Regions from separate parts of the Variovorax sp. GW821-FHT09B05 genome, predicted to be linked through region 1. Evidence: predicted binding sites of a transcription regulator. Region 1 holds the regulator's gene; each other region holds the start of a gene.

The links. The regulator sigma-54, encoded in region 1, starts transcription at its own class of promoters, with help from an activator protein. The targets are predictions, from matches to a motif close to TGGCANGNAANCTGCTTT.
Region 2: the regulator sigma-54 is predicted to act here: its motif matches at 2,479-2,496, upstream of AC07RM_RS09340 (TorF family putative porin).
Region 3: the regulator sigma-54 is predicted to act here: its motif matches at 2,472-2,489, upstream of atzF (allophanate hydrolase).
Region 4: the regulator sigma-54 is predicted to act here: its motif matches at 2,666-2,683, upstream of AC07RM_RS11375 (pilin).

Annotation. Positions count from the first base shown of each region.
Region 1 is NZ_JBWKPN010000021.1:49,666-54,170, reverse strand. Features, by position in the region: gene AC07RM_RS36065 (phospholipase D family protein) at 1-819, opposite strand, end outside; gene AC07RM_RS36060 (RNA polymerase factor sigma-54) at 830-2,419, opposite strand; gene lptB (LPS export ABC transporter ATP-binding protein) at 2,450-3,244, opposite strand; gene lptA (lipopolysaccharide transport periplasmic protein LptA) at 3,241-3,963, opposite strand; gene AC07RM_RS36045 (thiol:disulfide interchange protein DsbA/DsbL) at 4,281-4,505, opposite strand, start outside.
Region 2 is NZ_JBWKPN010000003.1:195,417-199,921, reverse strand. Features, by position in the region: gene AC07RM_RS09355 (serine/threonine-protein kinase) at 1-174, shown strand, start outside; gene AC07RM_RS09350 (cysteine hydrolase family protein) at 191-733, opposite strand; gene AC07RM_RS09345 (YifB family Mg chelatase-like AAA ATPase) at 787-2,325, opposite strand; gene AC07RM_RS09340 (TorF family putative porin) at 2,540-3,418, shown strand; gene glnK (P-II family nitrogen regulator) at 3,485-3,823, shown strand; gene AC07RM_RS09330 (ammonium transporter) at 3,853-4,505, shown strand, end outside.
Region 3 is NZ_JBWKPN010000003.1:126,025-130,529, reverse strand. Features, by position in the region: gene AC07RM_RS09015 (AmpG family muropeptide MFS transporter) at 1-1,340, opposite strand, end outside; gene AC07RM_RS09010 (M48 family metallopeptidase) at 1,430-2,284, shown strand; gene atzF (allophanate hydrolase) at 2,521-4,236, shown strand; gene AC07RM_RS09000 (ABC transporter substrate-binding protein) at 4,275-4,505, shown strand, end outside.
Region 4 is NZ_JBWKPN010000003.1:633,553-638,057, forward strand. Features, by position in the region: gene AC07RM_RS11365 (CHASE2 domain-containing protein) at 1-1,699, shown strand, start outside; gene AC07RM_RS11370 (3',5'-cyclic-nucleotide phosphodiesterase) at 1,726-2,529, shown strand; gene AC07RM_RS11375 (pilin) at 2,752-3,213, shown strand; gene AC07RM_RS11380 (PglL family O-oligosaccharyltransferase) at 3,255-4,505, shown strand, end outside.

The DNA.
Region 1 (4,505 bases):
GGGCGCGGGCTTCGGCGGCGGCGGCGTGGTGTCGGGGCCGGTGGCGGCCTCGAAGCGGCGTTGCAGTTCGTCGGCAGGCAGCGCGCTCGCCACCACCGATTCGACGGGCCGCACGTAGGGGCTGTTCCAGTACTGGTCGAACAGGCTGCCCAGGCGCGGGACCAGCGCGCCCGTCACGAAGGTGTCGAGGTCGATGAAGTTCTCGCCCGCGGTGCGCCGGAAGTACTGGTTGCCGATGTTGCGCCCGCCCGCCACGGCCATCGCGCCGTCGGCGATGAACAGCTTGTTGTGCATGCGCCGGTTGACGCGGCTGAAGTCGAACAGCGAGGCGGTGAAGCGCGCGAGCAGGCTGCCGCGGCCGGCCGGGAAGGGGTTGAACAGGCGCAGCTCGACGTTGGGCGTGGCCGCGAAGCCGCGCAGCAGCTCGTCCTCGCCCGCGGTGTAGAGGTCGTCCATCAGCACGCGCACCCGCACGCCGCGCTGCGCGGCATCGCGCAGGGTGCGCAGCAGGTAGCGACCGGTCTCGTCGTTCTCGATCTGGTAGTACTGGACGTCGAGCGTGCGCTGGGCCCGGCGCGCGAGCTGGATGCGGGTGTCGAAGGCGAAGTCGCCGCCCGGCATGAGGCGAAAGCCGCTGAGGTCGGGGTCGGGCTGCGCGGCCAGCGCGATGCGCCCGAGCGCGGTGTCCTTCGACACGGCGATGGCCTTGGCGGGGGCGCGCGGAGCTTCGTCGGGCAAGGTGGCGCAACCGGCGGCCAGCAGCGCGGCCGCGATGGCGAACACCCAGGGCCCACAGCGCGACAGCAGGCGTCGGGCCATCGGGGACTTTCTACAGGGCCTTGCGCAGGTTGGCGGGCGCGATGCGCAGCGCCTCGCGGTACTTGGCGACGGTGCGGCGCGCGCACTCGATGCCCTGCTCCTTGAGCATCTCGGAGATCTGGCTGTCCGACAGCGGCTTCTTCACGCTCTCCGAACCGACGAACTGCTTGATCAGCGCGCGCACCGCGGTGCTCGAGGCATTGCCGCCGGTCTCGGTGCCCAGCGCCGAGCCGAAGAAGTACTTGAGCTCGACCGTGCCGAAGGGCGTCGACATGTACTTGGCGGTGGTCACGCGCGAGATGGTGGACTCGTGCAGCCCGAGCTCGTCGGCGATCTCGCGCAGCACCAGCGGGCGCATCGCGAGCTCGCCGTGCACGAAGTAGCTCTTCTGCCGCTCGACGATGGCGTTGCTCACGCGCAGGATGGTGTCGAAGCGCTGCTGGATGTTCTTGATGAACCAGCGCGCCTCCTGCAGCCGCTGCGACAGCGCCTGGCTGCCCTCGCCCTTGTGCGACTTGAGCGCGCCGGCATAGATGTCGTGCACGCGCAGCCGCGGCATCACCTCGGGGTTGAGCATGACGCGGAACTTCACGTTGGTGCCGCGGCCGGTCTTGGTGACGATCACGTCGGGGATGACGATGTTGCGTTCGACGTCGACGAAGCGGCGGCCCGGCTTGGGTTCGAGCCGCGCGATGATCTGCAGCGCCGAACGCACCAGTTCCTCGTTGGTGCGCGTGAGCGTGGCCAGGCGCTTGAAGTCGCGCCGCGCGAGCAACTCCATCGGCTGCTTGCAGATGGCGAGCGCGGTCTTGCGCACCAGCTCTTCTTCCTCGGTCTCGTCCTCGTCAGCCAGCGCGCGCAGCTGGATCGCGAGGCATTCGCCGAGGTCGCGCGCGCCCACGCCCGCGGGCTCCAGGCTCTGCAGCAGGCCGAGCGCGACCTGGAAGTGGTGCACCAGTTCGTCGAACTGGTCGTTGTCGTCGCCAGCGAGGCCCGAGGCCAGCGCCGGCAGCGAATCCTCGAGGTAGCCGTCGTCGTTGAGCGACTCGATCAAGAAGCGCAGCGCGGCGCTGTCGTTCTCGTTGAGCCGCAGGCTCAGCGCCTGGCGGTGCAGGAAGGACTGCAGCGATTCCTGGCTGCGCGCGAGCTCGGTGGCATCGGCGCGCTCGTCGTCGCCGGTGCTGCTGTTGTTGCGCGCGGGCGCGTCGCTGCCCCACTCGCTGTCGTCGGGCGCCATGTCGACGGTGCCGTCGCCTTCCCAGTCGGGCTCGCGCTCGGGCGAGTCGAGGGCCGGCTCGGCCTCGGACGACGAGGCGGTCTCGGTGGACGTGGTCGAAGTCGAAGGCGCGGCGCTCGCGTAGTCGCTCTCTGCCTCGCGCTCGGTGTCCTCGCGCGGCGCGGGCGTGTCGGCGGCGTCGAGGCCGAACTCCTCGCGCGCGGCTTCCTCGGCGGTGCGCTCGAGGAAGGGGTTCTCGTCGAGCATCTGCTCGACCTCCTGGCTCAGTTCGAGCGTGGAGAGCTGCAGCAGCCGGATCGACTGCTGCAGCTGAGGCGTCAGCGCGAGATGCTGCGAAACGCGCAGCGACAAGCCTTGTTTCATGCCCTCAGGAAATGACTTGCACGAGGGTCATCACATCCGGAAGTGCTCGCCCAGGTAGACCCGGCGCACTTCGGCGTTGTCGACGATCTCCGAGGGCGTGCCCTGTGCCAGCACATGGCCGTCGCTGATGATGAAGGCGTGGTCGCAGATGCCCAGCGTCTCGCGCACGTTGTGGTCGGTGATCAGCACGCCGATGCCGCGTTCCTTCAGGAAGCTGATGATGCGCTGGATCTCGATCACCGCGATCGGGTCGATGCCGGCGAAGGGTTCGTCGAGCAGGATGAAGCGCGGCTGGGTGGCCAGCGCGCGCGCGATCTCGACGCGGCGGCGTTCGCCGCCCGACAGCGCGAGCGCGGGCGAATCGCGCAGGTGGTCGACGCGCAGGTCGGCCAGCAGCTCCGACAGGCGCTCTTCCATGCGCTGCTTCGACAGCGCCTGCGGCCGGCCGTTGGCATCGGGCTCGCGCTGCAGCTCGAGCACCGCGCGCACGTTCTCCTCGACCGTGAGCTTGCGGAAGATCGAGGCCTCCTGCGGCAGGTAGCTCAGGCCCATGCGCGCGCGGCGGTGGATCGGCATGTGGGCGATCGGCTCGCCGTCGATGGAGATCTCGCCCGCGTCGGCGCGCACCAGCCCGACGATCATGTAGAACGAGGTGGTCTTCCCGGCGCCGTTGGGCCCGAGCAGTCCGACCACTTCGCCCTTCTGCACGTCGAGCGAGACGTCCTTGACCACCTTGCGGCTGCCATAGCTCTTCTGCAGGCCGCGCGCGACGAGGCGGCTGCCCGGCACGCCGTTGGCTTCCTGGGTTCCGGCGGCTTCGATCACTTGCGTTCTTCCCCTTCGCCGCTCAGCGTGGTGGTGGAGCGCAGTCCGGCGCCCGGTGCCGGCGTGGGTGCCGGGGCCGCGGGACGGCGCGTGGCCGGCGCCGAGGCGCCGGGCGCACCCGGTGCGGCGGGCGCGGCCGACTTCGGCGTGAGGATGGCCTTGACGCGGCCACCGCCACCTGGCGCCGACACGCCGGCGTTGGGCGGCACGGTCGAGCCGTTGACGGTGTAGGTGTCGTTGCTCTGGTCGTAGACGATCAGCGCGCCGCTGCTCTCGTCGTTGGGCGTGGCGCCGACCAGGCGGCGCATGACGGCGCGGCGGATGAACTTGACGTTGTCGGCACGGCTGTCGTACTCGATGACCTCGGACTCGCCCTCGATCCACTCGTCGCCGTTGCCGTTGCGCTTCTGCTTGTAATAGGCGAGCTTGCCGGGCGCCGCGGTGACCACGCCGTACTGGTAGCCCTCGGGGTCCTGGCGCACGTCGATGCGCGCGCCGCGGATGATGATGGTGCCCTTGGTGACCACCACGTTGCCGGTGAAGACGCTGGTCTGCTTGAGATCGTCGTAGCGCATCGAATCGGATTCGATGTTCATCGGCTTGGTCCGGTCGGCCGTTTCGGCCAGGGCAGCGGCGGCGGAGCCGGCCAGCAGCAGCGCGGCCAGCACGAGGCGACCGGTGCGGCGAAGGGAGGAGGTGGGGTGAGAGTGCGATGTCATAGAGGCACGAAACTTGCTCTGCATTGTATGCGGCCCATCGCGCCAGACCCATGCGCGCGGATGAAAAAGCCCCGGGGCGGCGAACCCGGGCACGGCACCCCGCGGGATCGCCCCGCGTTCTGCCGACCGGCCGGATGACGGCCCGGCCGCCCCGGAACCCTCGATGGGATTCCGGCCTCCCGGCGGCGGGGCGGCTACAAGGTGTGAAGAAACCGTAGCGAGCGCCCCGAGGTCGCGCCGAGGACCGGAGCCGTACTCTGTACGGTGAGGACCGCAGGTGCGAGATCGGGGCGCGCAGTAGGTTTATTCACACCTTGTCAACCCTTGCGGGCTTCGCCGATCAGATAGTTGGTGACGGCCAGCGCCTTGTTCATGTTGCCGGCGAGCTCGCCGTCCACGTACCAGCGGCCGGCCACGGCCAGCGCGGGCACGCCGGCCACCTTGTAGGCCTCGGTCAGCTGCGAGGCGCGCTTGGCCTTGCTCGCCACGCCGAAGGAGGTGAACAGCTCCTTGAACTTCGCGCCGTCCAGGCCGTTCTTCTC
Region 2 (4,505 bases), on a different contig from region 1:
CAGGTCTTCGTCGACGGCGCCGACCGCGGCGTGAGCCCGCCGCTCAAGTCGCTGTCGCTGCGCCCCGGCATCTACAACATCGAGGTGCGCAACGGCGACCTCGAGGTCTACCGGCAGCGCGTGACGGTGCAGGACAGCAAGTCAGCGCCGGTGGTGAGCCACGAGTTCAAGTAAGGGGCGAAGGCGGCGGTCAGCCGAGCAGGCTGGCCGCGGTCACCACCTGCGCGTACTCGCCCTGCAGGTTGGCCAGCGCCATCGCATGGACCTGCTCCGCGCCGAAAGTTGCGCCATCGATGCCCGCGCGGTCGAAGGCGAAGCTGGCATCGGACACCACCGTGACCGCGAAGCCGAGGCAGCTCGCGGTGCGCGCCGTGGCCTCGACCGACATGTTGGTGGCCACGCCGACCACCACGAGCGCCTCGATGCCGCGCACGCGCAGCCAGCGCTCGAGGCCCGTGTGCGTGAAGGCATCGGTCACGTTCTTCTCGACCACGTGCTCGGCGCGCAGCGGTGCCAGTGCGTCCTGGAATTCCGCGCCGGGCTGGCCCGGGAAGAACACCGACTCGGCGAAGCGCGACATGTGACGCACATGGACCACGGGGCGGCCGGTGGTGCGCCAGTGCATGAGCAGGCGCTGCACCTGGGCTTCCGCGTCGGGGTTGTTGCGGCGGCCCGCGCGCGGTTCCTGCATGCCTTTCTGCATGTCGATGACGAGGAGGGCGCGGTCGGTCATGGCGAGCCTGAAGTGAGCGGGACTGCGCCGCACTCTAAGCGATGTGCCGGGCGCTACAGGCCCTTCTGCAGCGCCCGCCGGTACTGCACCGCCTCGGCCACGTGCGCCGTCTCGATGACCGGTGCCCCCGCGAGATCGGCGATGGTGCGCGCCACCTTGAGCGCGCGGTGCGTGCTGCGCGCCGACCAGCCGAGCCGGGCGGCGGCCGTGTGCATGAAGCGGCGCGCCTCGTCGCCGAGCGACGCATGGCGATCGATGTCGGCGCCCTGCAGCGCCTGGTTGGGCCGGCCCTGGCGTTCGATCGCGCGCTCGCGCGCGGCGGCTGCGCGCGCGCGGATGGCGGCCGTGGTCTCGCCCGCGGGTGCGTCGAGCAGTTGCTGCGCCGACACCGCGGGCACTTCGATGTGCAGGTCGATGCGGTCGAGCAAGGGGCCGCTGAGCTTGCGCTGGTAGCGCGCCACCTGGTCGGGCGTGCAGCGGCAGGCTTTCGTGGGCGCGCCCAGAAAACCGCAAGGGCAGGGGTTCATCGCGGCGATGAGCTGGAAGCGCGCCGGAAAATCCGCCCGCCGCGCGGCCCGCGCGATGGTGATGGTGCCGGTCTCGAGCGGCTCGCGCAGCGCCTCGAGCGCGGCGCGCGAGAACTCGGGGAATTCGTCGAGGAACAGCACGCCGTGGTGCGCCATCGAGATCTCGCCGGGCCGCGGCGGCGAACCGCCGCCGACCAGCGCCACCGCGCTCGAGGTGTGGTGCGGCGACGCGGTCGGCCGGTGCATCCAGCGCTCGGTCGAGAAGCGGCCGCCGAGGCTCGCGATGGCGGCGCTCTCGAGTGCTTCATCGATGCGCATCGGCGGCAGCAGGCCCGCGAAGCGCTGGCCCAGCATCGACTTGCCCGAGCCCGGCTCGCCCATCATCAGCAGGCTGTGGCCGCCGGCCGCGGCGATCTCGAGCGCGCGTTTGGCGCCGGCATGGCCCTTCACGTCGGCCATGTCGGCATAGGCGGGGGCATCGGCTTGCGTGGACGCATGGGCGCGCGACCAGCCCTCGTCGTCCGCCTCCAGGTCGGCTTGCGCATCGGCCGGCAGGAAGCGCCGCACCACGTCGAGCAGGTGCCTGGCGCCGTAGACCTCGCCGCCGGGCACCAGCGCGGCCTCGTCGGCGCTGGGCGCGGGCAGCACCAGCCGGGTGGCGATGCCGCGCGTGTGCAGCGCGAGCGCCATCGCGAGCGCGCCGCGCACCGGCCGCAGCTCGCCCGACAGCGAGAGCTCGCCCGCGAACTCGTGGCCCGCGAGCCGCGCGCCCTCGATCTGGCCGCTGGCCGCGAGGATGCCCAGAGCCATCGGCAGGTCGAAGCGGCCCGAGTCCTTGGGCAGGTCGGCCGGCGCCAGGTTGACGGTGATGCGCTTGTTGTGCGGGAACTCCAGCCCGGCGTTCTGGATGGCCGAGCGCACGCGCTCGCGCGCTTCCTTGACCTCGGTTTCGGCCAGCCCGACCAGCGTGAAGCTCGGCAGGCCGTTGGCCAGATGCACCTCGACCGTGACACTGGCCGCTTCCAGCCCGAGCAAGGCGCGGCTTTGCACCAAAGACAGACTCATTCTCTGCTTCCTCCCTATATTGGTGCGCCCGATTCCGGTCGTCGCGGGCGTCTTGTTCTTTTTTCGGTGCAAGGCACAAAGCCTTGCGCTTGTAACCATTTTTGGCTGGCTTCCTTGGGCGCGCTTCAACCGGTCACCGGGGGATGTGCACTTTGGCACGCTCCCTGCTTTGAGGGTCATCAGGTTCCACAACACTACTTGCGAGGAGTTCCCGATGACGCACCGTTCCGCCGCCCAGGCCCTGATCGTCCTGGCCACCGCATTGACCACGTCGGGCGCCGCCCTGGCGCAGGCCACCCCAGACGCTGCGGCGGCGCCTGCAGCGGCACCCGCTGCTTCTCCGATCACGGCCAACATCTCGCTGACCACGAACTACAAGTTCCGCGGCCAGGACCAGGACATGATCGGCCGGGACGACTTCGCCAAGACCCGCGGCGTGAAGCCCGCCATCCAGGGCGGCTTCGACTACGCCTTCGGCGAGAGCGGCTTCTATGTCGGCAACTGGAACTCCAGCGTCAACTGGCTCAAGGGCAACAGCGTCGAGGTCGACCTGTACGGCGGCTACAAGTTCAAGGCCGGCCCGCTGGACATGGACGTCGGTGCGCTGACCTACATCTACCCGGGCAACTCCCTCGGCAACACCACCGAGCTCTACGGCGCGGCCACCTACGCCAACGAAACCTTCGGCTCGTTCACGGCCAAGTACTCGCACACGGTGTCGAAGGACTACTTCGGCTACGCCGGCAACAAGAACGGTTCGGGCCTCAAGGGCCGCAACACCGGCTACCTGAACCTGAGCTACAGCAAGGAGATCGTGCCCAAGGTCACGCTCAAGGCCGCCGTGGGCTTCACCCGCTTCTCCAGCGACATCCGCCACAACACGGCCGCCAAGAACTACGTCGACTACAACGTGGGCGCCACCTACGACTTCGGCGGCGGTCTCACGCTCACCGGCTCGGTGCAGGGCGCGAACAAGAAGGACGCGTTCAACGTCGCGGCCGGCCCGCTGTACGACTTCGGCTTCTACACCGTGCAGCAGGTCTACTCGCCCAACAAGCCGCGCTTCATCCTCACGCTGACGAAGACGCTGTAAGCACGCAACACAACGAGGCGCGGCCCATGCTGCCGCGCGAATTCTTTCCATCCAAAGGAGCAACTCATGAAGCTGGTCACAGCCATCATCAAACCGTTCAAGCTCGACGAAGTGCGCGAAGCCCTCTCGGCCATCGGCGTGCAGGGGATCACCGTCACCGAGGTCAAGGGTTTCGGCCGCCAGAAGGGCCACACCGAGCTCTACCGCGGCGCGGAGTACGTCGTCGACTTCCTGCCCAAGGTCAAGATCGAGGCGGCGGTCTCGGATGACCTCGTCGACCGCGTGATCGAAGCCGTCGAAGGTGCCGCGCGCACCGGCAAGATCGGCGACGGCAAGATCTTTGTCTACAACCTCGAGCAGGTCGTGCGCATCCGCACCGGCGAAACGGGCCGCGAAGCCCTTTGATCGAGTCCAGGCCCGAAAGAACAACGTCCATGAAAAAACTGTTTGTCTCCCTCGCGCTCGGCTTGAGCGTGCTTGCCGCCGGCACCACCGGCTTCGCGCAGACGCCCGCGCCCGCCGCCGCCGCTTCGGCGCCGGCCGCCGAGGCCTCGGCACCGGCCGCGGCGCCCGCCGCAGCGGCACCGGCTGCTGCCGCGCCCGCCGCCGCACCGGCCGCGGCACCGGCACCCAAGGTCGATTCGGGCGACACCGCCTGGATGCTGACCTCCACGCTGCTCGTGATCCTGATGACCATCCCCGGCCTCGCGCTGTTCTACGGCGGCCTGGGCCGCTCGAAGAACATGCTGTCGGTGCTGATGCAGGTCTTCGTGATCTTCTCGCTGATCAGCATCCTGTGGGCCATCTACGGCTACAGCCTCGCCTTCACGGGTGAAGGAAGCTTCGTCGGTACCTTCGACAAGATCTTCCTCAAGGGCGTGTCGCAGGAGACCTTCGGTGCGCTCACGACGATCCCCGAGTACGTGTTCGTCGCGTTCCAGGGCACCTTCGCCGCCATCACCGTGGCGCTGATCGTCGGCGCCTTCGCCGAACGCGCCAAGTTCTCGGCCGTGCTGCTGTTCTCGGTGCTGTGGTTCACCTTCGCCTACGTGCCGATGGCCCACATCGTCTGGGGCGGCGGCCTGCT
Region 3 (4,505 bases), on a different contig from region 1:
GAGGCCAGCGCCACCAGCACCAGCACCGGCACGCCGAGCAGGGCGGTCGCATAGAAGAAGGTGCTGTAGCCGTAGGCGTCGACGAACACGCCCGAGTAGCCGGCGATGAACTTCGGCAGCAGCAGCATCAGCGAGCTGAACAGCGCGTACTGCGTGGCCGAGTAGCTGATGTTGGTGAGGCTCGAGAGGTAGGCGATGAAGGCCGCCGAGGCGATGCCGCCCGCGAGGTTGTCGGCCGAGACCACGGCGATCAGCGCCGTCAGGTCGTGGCCGCGCGAGGCCAGCCAGGCGAACAGCAGGTTGCTCGCCGCGCTGAGCACCGCGCCCAGCATCAGCACCCGCATCACGCCCAGGCGCATCGACAGCACGCCGCCGACGAAGGCGCCCACCAGCGTCATGACCACGCCGTAGATCTTGCTGACCGTGGCCACCTCGTCCTTGGTGAAGCCCATGTCGACGTAGAAGGGGTTGGCCATGATGCCCATCACCACGTCGCTGATGCGGTAGATCGCGATCAGCGACAGGATCAGCACCGCCTGCCACTTGTAGCGGCGGATGAAGTCGGCGAAGGGCTCGACCAGCACGTCGCGCAGCCATTCGGCGGCATTGCGCGGCGCCGACAGCGAGCGCTTTGCGGGCTCGGGCGACAGCAGCACCGTGAGCACGCCCACGAACATGGAGCCGGCCATCACGAGGTAGGCCGTCTTCCAGGCGCCGTTCTGGTAGGCTGCGCCGGCCGCCGCGCCCGCCGCTGCCGCGGCCGGCGCGACCTCGGCCCAGGCCGCCACCCACAGCACCCCGGCTCCGGCCCAGATCATCGCGAGCCGGTAGCCCGTCTGGTAGGCCGCGGCCAGCGCCGCCTGCTTGCGGGTTTCGGCCGACTCGATGCGGAAGGCGTCGAGCGCGATGTCCTGCGTGGCCGAGCCGAAGGCCACCAGCAGCGCGCACCAGATCATCGGCATGAGCCCCTGGCGCGGATCGTTGACCGCCATGCCGACCAGCCCCGCGATCACCATCCCCTGCGCGAGCAGCAGCCAGCCGCGCCGGCGCCCGAGCAGCGTGGTCAGCGGCGGCAGCGGCAGCCGGTCGACCAGCGGCGCCCAGACCCATTTGAAGCCGTAGGCCAGGCCGACCCAGCTCAGGTAGCCGATGGTGGCGCGGTCGATGCCGGCCTCGCGCAGCCGGAAGCTCAGCGTGCCCAGCACCAGCAGCAGCGGCAGCCCGGCCGAGAAGCCCAGCGCCAGCATGCGCAGGGTGGCGGGTTCGAGGTAGACCTTCAGGGCGTCGCGCCAGGGCGGCGAACCGGCGGCGGTGGATTCGGCGGGCGGGACGGAAGACATGTGGGGGCGATTGTCCATGAGCGCCGCGCCTGTCGGCCGCCGGGTCATCCACCAAGGCGTCTTCATTTGTTCCTATCATCCGGCCCCATATGTGCACACGCTGCGATCGCTCCGTTCCAATCGGCTCCCCCGCTTCCCCCTGGCAGCCGCGGCGGGCCTTTCTACTGGCCGCGGCCGGCGCGGCATTGAGCGGGCCGGCACTCGCGCAGGTCGACGTCGGCAATGCCTCGGTGGCGCGCAACCTCGTGCCGGCCGACCGCATCGAGGCCGCGGGCGGCCAGCAGTACGGCGAGCTGCTGCAGCAGGCGCGCGCCAAGAACGCGCTCGCGGGCGACGGCAATCCGCAGCTGCAGCGGCTGCGCGCCATCGCCAACCGGCTGATCCCCTTCGCCACGCCCTGGAACAGCCGGGCGCGGCAATGGAAGTGGGAGGTCAACCTGATCGGCAGCAAGCAGATCAACGCCTTCTGCCTGCCGGGCGGCAAGATCGCCTTCTTCACCGGCATCCTCGACCAGCTCAAGCTCACCGACGACGAGGTCGCGATGGTGATGGGCCACGAGATGGCCCATGCGCTGCGCGAGCATGCGCGCGCCCGCATGGCCAAGAGCGCGGGCACCGGCGCCGCGCTCTCGATCGGTGCGCAGCTGCTCGGCCTGGGGCAGGTCGGCGACCTCGCCGCGCGCGCGGGCACCCAGCTGCTCACGCTCAAGTTCAGCCGCGGCGACGAGACCGAGGCCGACCTCGTCGGCCTGGAACTCGCGGCGCGCGCCGGCTACGACCCGAAGGCCTCGGTGTCGCTGTGGAACAAGATGGCCACGGCCTCGAAGAACCAGGGCGGGCTGAGCTTCCTCTCCACCCACCCGAGCGGGCCGGACCGGATCGCGAAGCTGCAGGCGAATCTGCCGAAGGTGGAGAACCTGTACCGGGACGCGAAAAAGAGCTGAGAGCCCTGTCTTCCTCCTTCCCCCGCTGGGGGAAGGCCGGGATGGGGGCTCCGGGCGGTGGATGCGGTCTGCGCTGTTGCAAGGCCCGGTGCCCCCACCCCAACCCTCCCCCAGCGGGGGAGGGAGCCACACACATAGATAGCTGAGCGACTGACGCCGCAGGCGCCCATCAGCGGCCCGCGCGCGCTGGCACGCTGCTTGCATCTCGACTTGTACACAAGTTTGGATGCCTGATCATGGTGCATGACGAGAAAGACCCGGCCGCCGCGGCGTGGATCCTGCGTTTCGCGCAGCCGCTGACGCGCGAGAACGACGATACGCACGAAGCCACGCCCGCTTCCGCCCCCGCCCCGCTCGCGGGCCTGCGCTTCGCCGTCAAGGACAACATCGACGTCGCCGGCGTGCCCACCACCGCCGCCTGCCCGGCCTTCGACCGCCTGCCGGCCGCCCATGCGGCCGTGGTGCAGCGGCTGCTCGACGCCGGTGCGTCGCTGCTCGGCAAGACCAACCTCGACCAGTTCGCCTGCGGCCTCAATGGCACACGCTCGCCCTATGGCGAGGTCGGCAATGCCTTCGATGCACGCTATGTCTCGGGCGGCTCGAGCTCGGGCTCGGCGCGCGTGGTCGCCACCGGCGAGGCCGACTTCGCGCTCGGCACCGACACGGCCGGCTCGGGCCGCGTGCCCGCGGGCCTCAACAACATCGTCGGCCTCAAGCCCTCGCGCGGGCTGCTGAGCACCGCCGGCGTGGTGCCGGCTGCGCAGAGCGTCGACTGCGTCTCGATCTTCGCGCGCACCGTCGCGCTCGCGGTCGAGGTGCTGCAGGCCGCGCTCGGCTTCGATGCGCGCGATCCCTATTCGCGCGACATCGCGCTCGATGCCAAGCCCTTCCCCGCCGCCTTCCGCTTCGGCGTGCCCGACCGCCTCGCCTTCTTCGGCGACACGCTCGCCGAGGCCGCCTTCGCCGATGCGCGCCGGCGCCTCGAGGCGCTGGGCGGCACCGCCATCACCGTGCCCTTCGCGCCGCTGGCCGAGGCCGCCGCGCTGCTCTACGACAGCGCGCTGGTGGCCGAGCGCTATGCCGCGGTGCGCGCCTTCTTCGACCGCCACGAGGCCGAGGTGGTCGAGCCCGTGCGCGGCATCCTCGCGCAGGGCCGTGGCTACAACGCCGCCGACGTGTTCGAGGCCCAGACCCGGCTGCGCGCGCTCGCGCAGCAGGCCGAGCCGATGTGGCGCGACATCGATGTGCTGCTGGTGCCCACCGCGCCCACGCACTACACGCGCGACGCGATGCGCGCCGACCCGGTGGCGCTCAACCGCAATCTCGGCGCCTACACCAACTTCGTCAACCTGCTCGACTACGCCGCGCTCTCGGTGCCCAGCAGCCTGCGGCCCGACGGCCTGCCCTTCGGCATCACGCTGATCGGCCGCTGCGGCAGCGACCTCGCGCTGGCCGAGCTGGGCCAGCGCTACCACCATGCCACCGGCCTCGCGCAGGGCGCGACCGGCGAGCCGCTGCCCGCGCCGCGGCCGATCCGTGGCCTCGCACCAGTGCCGGCCGCGACGCTGCCGATCGCGGTGGTCGGCGCGCACCTCAGCGGCATGCCGCTCAACGGCCAGCTCACCGAGCGCGGTGCCGTGCTGCGCGAGGCCATCCAGACCGCGCCGCGCTACCGCCTGTACGCGCTGCCCGGCACCGTGCCGCCCAAGCCCGGCCTGCAGCGCAGCGCCGAGGGCGGCGCCGCGATCGCGCTCGAGGTGTGGGACCTGCCGCTGGCCGAGGTCGGCGGCTTCCTCGCGCTGATCCCCGCGCCGCTGGGCCTGGGCAGCGTCGAACTGGCCGACGGCCGCTGGGTGCACGGCTTCATCTGCGAGGGCCATGCGCTGGCCGGCGCCGAAGAGGTCACGCGCCATGGCGGCTGGCGCGCCTACCTCGCGAGCCGCGCCGCCTGAATCCCTGTTGTCTTCGAACCCAGACCGAGGAGTCTTCCATGTCCATCTCCGACCTTCCTTCCACCGCCTCGCGCCGGCAGTTGCTGCAGGCCGGCGCCGCCGGCCTCGCGGTGCTCGCCGCGCCGGCGATCGTGCGCGCCCAGGCGGCACCGAAGATCCGCGTCGGCTTCTGGCCGGTGGCCGCGGGCCTGCCCTTCTTCGCGGCGGTCGAGCGCGGCTTCTTCAAGGACGCGGGGCTCGACGTGGAACCGCAGAAGTTCGCGGGCGCG
Region 4 (4,505 bases), on a different contig from region 1:
AGGCTACACCACGCACTGGAACGGCTTCGGCGCCAGCCTGCCGGTGCTCGCGCAGGCCGCGCCCAGCGGGGGCTTCCTCAACACCCTGGTCGGCGAGAGCGATGACGGCGTGATCCGCAGCGTGCCGCTGATCGCACGCTACGACGGCGACCAGGCCCGGCCCGGCTACTACGAGTCGCTCGCGCTGGCCGTCTACCGGCTCGCCAACGGTTCGCCGCCCGTGGTGCCCGCACTGGTGCCCGACAGTCCGGTCGCGCAGCTCGAGTCGCTGCGCATCGGCGAACTGCGCGTGCCGGTCGATCGCAACGCCAGCGTGCAGGTGCCGTTCCGCGGCCCGGGCGGAAGCCGCGGCGGCTCGTTCCGCTACGTGGCGGCCGCCGACGTGCTCGAAGGCCGGCTCGCGCCCGAGGAGCTGAAGGACAAGATCGTGCTCGTCGGCGCCACCGCGCCGGGCCTGCAGGATCTGCGCGCCACGCCCGCGGCACCTTCCTTCGCCGGCGTCGAGGTACATGCCAACATCGTCTCGGCGCTGCTCGACGACCGCCTGCTCGCCGTGCCCGACTACGCGCCGGGCTACGAGGTGCTGACCGTGTTCATCGCCGGCATCGCGCTGGCCATCGGCCTGTCGCTGCTGCCCGCGCTGCGCGCCGTGGCCTTCATGCTGGCCGTGGCCGCGCTGCTGGTCGGGCTCAACACCTGGCTCTACGTCGCGCACGGCCTGGTGTTGCCGCTGGCCTCGACGCTGGCCATGGTCGCGCTCGCCTTCCTGCTCAACATGAGCTGGGGCTACCTGGTCGAATCGCGCGCGCGCCGCGGTCTCGTGCAGCTCTTCGGCACCTACGTGCCGCCGCAGCTCGTCGACGAGATGCTGGAGCGCCCCGGTCACTACAGCATGCGCGCCGAGAGCAAGACCATGACCGTCATGTTCTGCGACATGCGCGACTTCACGCGCTTCTCGGAGCAGATGTCGCCGGCCGAGCTGCAGGCCTTCCTCAACACCGTGTTCAGCCGCCTCACCGACGTCATCACCGCGCACCGCGGCACCGTCGACAAGTACATGGGCGATTGCGTCATGGCCTTCTGGGGCGCGCCGCTGGAGACGCCGGACCACGCCAGCCTCGCCGTCAATGCGGCGCTCGACATGGCCGAGGCCGTGCAGGACCTCAACCGCATCCACCGCTCCCTCGGCCGGCCCGAGATCAGCATCGGCATCGGCCTCAACAGCGGCGTCATGAGCGTGGGCGACATGGGATCGGCCGCGCGGCGCAGCTACACCGTGGTCGGCGACGCGGTCAACCTGGCCTCGCGCCTCGAGGGCCTCAGCGGCCACTACGGCGTCGAGATCGTTGCCAGCGGCGGCACGCGCGAGTTCGCGCCGGCCTATGTCTGGCAGGAGCTCGACAGCGTGTTCGTCAAGGGCCGGGCCCAGGCCGTCGCTGTGTTCACGCCGCTGGCCGTCGCCCTGGACGAAGCCGACGTCGTCGCCGTGCGCGAGGCGCACCGGCTCGAACGCTGGGCCGAGGTGCTGGCCGCCTACCGGCGCCAGGACTGGGCCTTGGGCCGAAACTTGCTGGACCCCCTCCTCGTGGCCGATGCCAAAAAAGTCCTTTACCAGCTCTACGCGCAGAGATTAGCCTCGATGGCGTTGCGTCCCCACGACCCGTCGTGGGATGGTGCGACCCGGTTCGAAACCAAATGACAGACACAGACAAGGGGTCTCTCACAATGCAGGTTCGTGTGCTGGGTTGCTCGGGCGCCATCGCCAAAGACTGCCGCACCACCTCCTTCCTGGTCGATACCGACCTGCTCGTCGATGCCGGTACCGGCGTCGGCGATCTCACCCTCGAAGAAATGGCCGGCGTCGACGACATGGTGCTCACGCACTGCCATCTCGACCACATTGCCGCCCTGCCCCTGATGCTCGACGCCGTCGGTGGCCGCCGCACCCGACCGCTGCGCGTGCATGCGCTACGCGCCACCATCGAGGCGCTGCGCGCGCATGTGTTCAACAACATCATCTGGCCCGACTTCGAGAGCATCCCGAGTCCCGAGGCGCCCTTCGTCACCTTCCACGACATCGCCGTCGGCCAGACCCTGTTGCTCGGCAGCGCCACGCCCAAGCGCATCGAGGTGCTGCCGGCCGTGCACACCGTGCCCGCCTGCGGCTTCGCCGTGAGCCGCGCCGACGGCGGTGCCCACTGGGTCTTCAGCGGCGACACCGAGCGCAACGCGCCGTTCTGGGACCGCGTCAACGCGCTCGAGGTCGCGATGCTCGTCATCGAGACGGCGTTCAGCAACCGCGAACAGGCCCTGGCGGAACGCAGCCTGCACCTGTCTCCCACCATGCTGGCCGACGAGCTGGCTCACATCGAGCCCGGCAAGGACTACCCGATCTACATCACCCACACCAAGCCGGCCGAAACCGAGGAGATCATGAGCCAGATCGAATCACTGGCCGGCCGGCAGGTGCCGGGGTTGGCGCAGCGGGACATCCGCTGGCTCAAGGCGGACGGCATCCTGACCTTCTGAGCCCCGCCGCGGCGGCACGGATGGCATGACAAATTTGTCACCATGTGTCGCATCTTGATACATCTTCTGTCACATGCAGTAACGCCAATGTGGTCAGGGGTGACGCGTTAGGTCGCTGACGGGACGTCAAAACGGGTGGCACGGATGCTGCGGAAGGTTCTTCGCTCCGGGGGGAGGACTCCCGGGAGTGACAACCAACCCAACCAACCTGGAGTTAGTGAAATGAACCGTCGTACGATCGCCCGCCGCGCGCAGGCAGGCTTTACCCTTATCGAATTGATGATCGTTGTGGCGATCATTGGTATTTTGGCTGCCGTGGCACTGCCGGCATATCAGGATTACACGGTGCGTGCTCGCGTGTCGGAGGCGCTGGTCTTGGCAGGCGGTAACAAGGCGACGATCGCCGAAAATGCTGCGAATGCGGCGTCCGATTTGAGCTTGGGCACCACTCCAGTCACGGCCTCCAGCCAGACCAAGAACGTTGCAGAACTGACAATCGCTCCCACGACTGGGGTGATTACGATCAAAACGACCAAGGCGGCAGGCGAGCTCGGCCTGACGCTCACGCCGAAAACGGCTTCTGGTGCGGCTCTGCAAAACAACCAGCTGCCGGACGGAACGATTGTCTGGACTTGCAAGGTCGATGCTGGCAAAGAAAAATTTGTTCCGAGCGAATGCCGCTAAATTGTAGGCGGATTTAAAAAGCCCCGGAAGGGGCTTTTTTTATGAGCATGAAAATTCTTGTTCGGCCAACTCTAATTCTCGGAACTATTTTCTTCTCGATTAGTTGGCTTATTCCAAATAAAACCGAGCCGTGGAGAGGTTTTCATTCGGAATTCATATCCACATTGGGCCTGGGACTGATCGCCTTAGGAATAGTTCTTGGATCTCAGATTTCTTGGAGAGGCGGCTCGCTTGTCCGCTTGGCGGCGGCATTAGTGCCAATTCCATTTTTTCAATATCTTTTTGGGGTAATTCCGTTTTCCGGGCAAGCTTGGATTTCTGTTGTTTATATTTACGCTTGTCTTTTGATGCTGCTGGCGGGCGGTGCTTGCAAAGAAGAAAAATTTGTTCAGTTGTGTGATTTTCTTTTTGCAGCCATTCTTTTTGCTGCATTGATATCGATTGTCTTGCAGTTTCAGCAGTGGCTCGGAATCTACCAAGATGGGGCTTTGGATATTTGGGTTGCGAGCCGATCGAAAGGTCGCCCTGCCGCGAATCTGGGGCAACCCAACCACCTTGCCACCCTTTTGTTATGGGGGCTCATTGGAGTTTGGTGGTGGAAATGGAGGGGGGTTTTTGGATTCAGCACAACTTATCTCCTTTCATTTCTTTTCATTTTTGGCATTGCTATCACTCAGTCGAGAACGGGGGCAATAGGAGTTTTTGCGATTGCTTTGTCTTTGCTGTTTTGGAAGCCGCTGCAGACTGTTTGGGGCAAAAAAGGGACGGCTAGATTGTATGCCTACGTCGTGATTTTCTTCTTCGTAGCAATTTTTTGGAGCGCCCAAAAAATATCTGCATACTTGTTACTAGAGACAGCTGGGAATTTAAGTGACAGATTAACGAGTGAAGTAAGGCCCGTTATCTGGCGAATGTTGATGGAGGCAGTTTTCGATAGACCTTTATGGGGGTATGGCTGGAATTTTGTTGTTCCTGCGCAAATGGGCAAAGCGGAAAATTTCCCTTCGCTGCATGTCGTATTTTTTCAATCGCACAATCTTTTTTTAGATTTTTTGGTGTGGATGGGGTTGCCTCTGGGTGGCAGCATGATTGCGATCATTTGTATTTGGGCTGTACGAGTTGTGGCGAGAGTTCGAGCTCCGTGCGAGGTCTTTGCTTGTTTGATGCTATTGACGGTAGGCATCCATGCCATGTTTGAATATCCTCTCCACTATGCATATTTTCTTTTGCCTGCAATGCTGATGGCAGGAGCTCTCGATGTATCGCACATTAAAGAAGGCAAAGCATCCTCA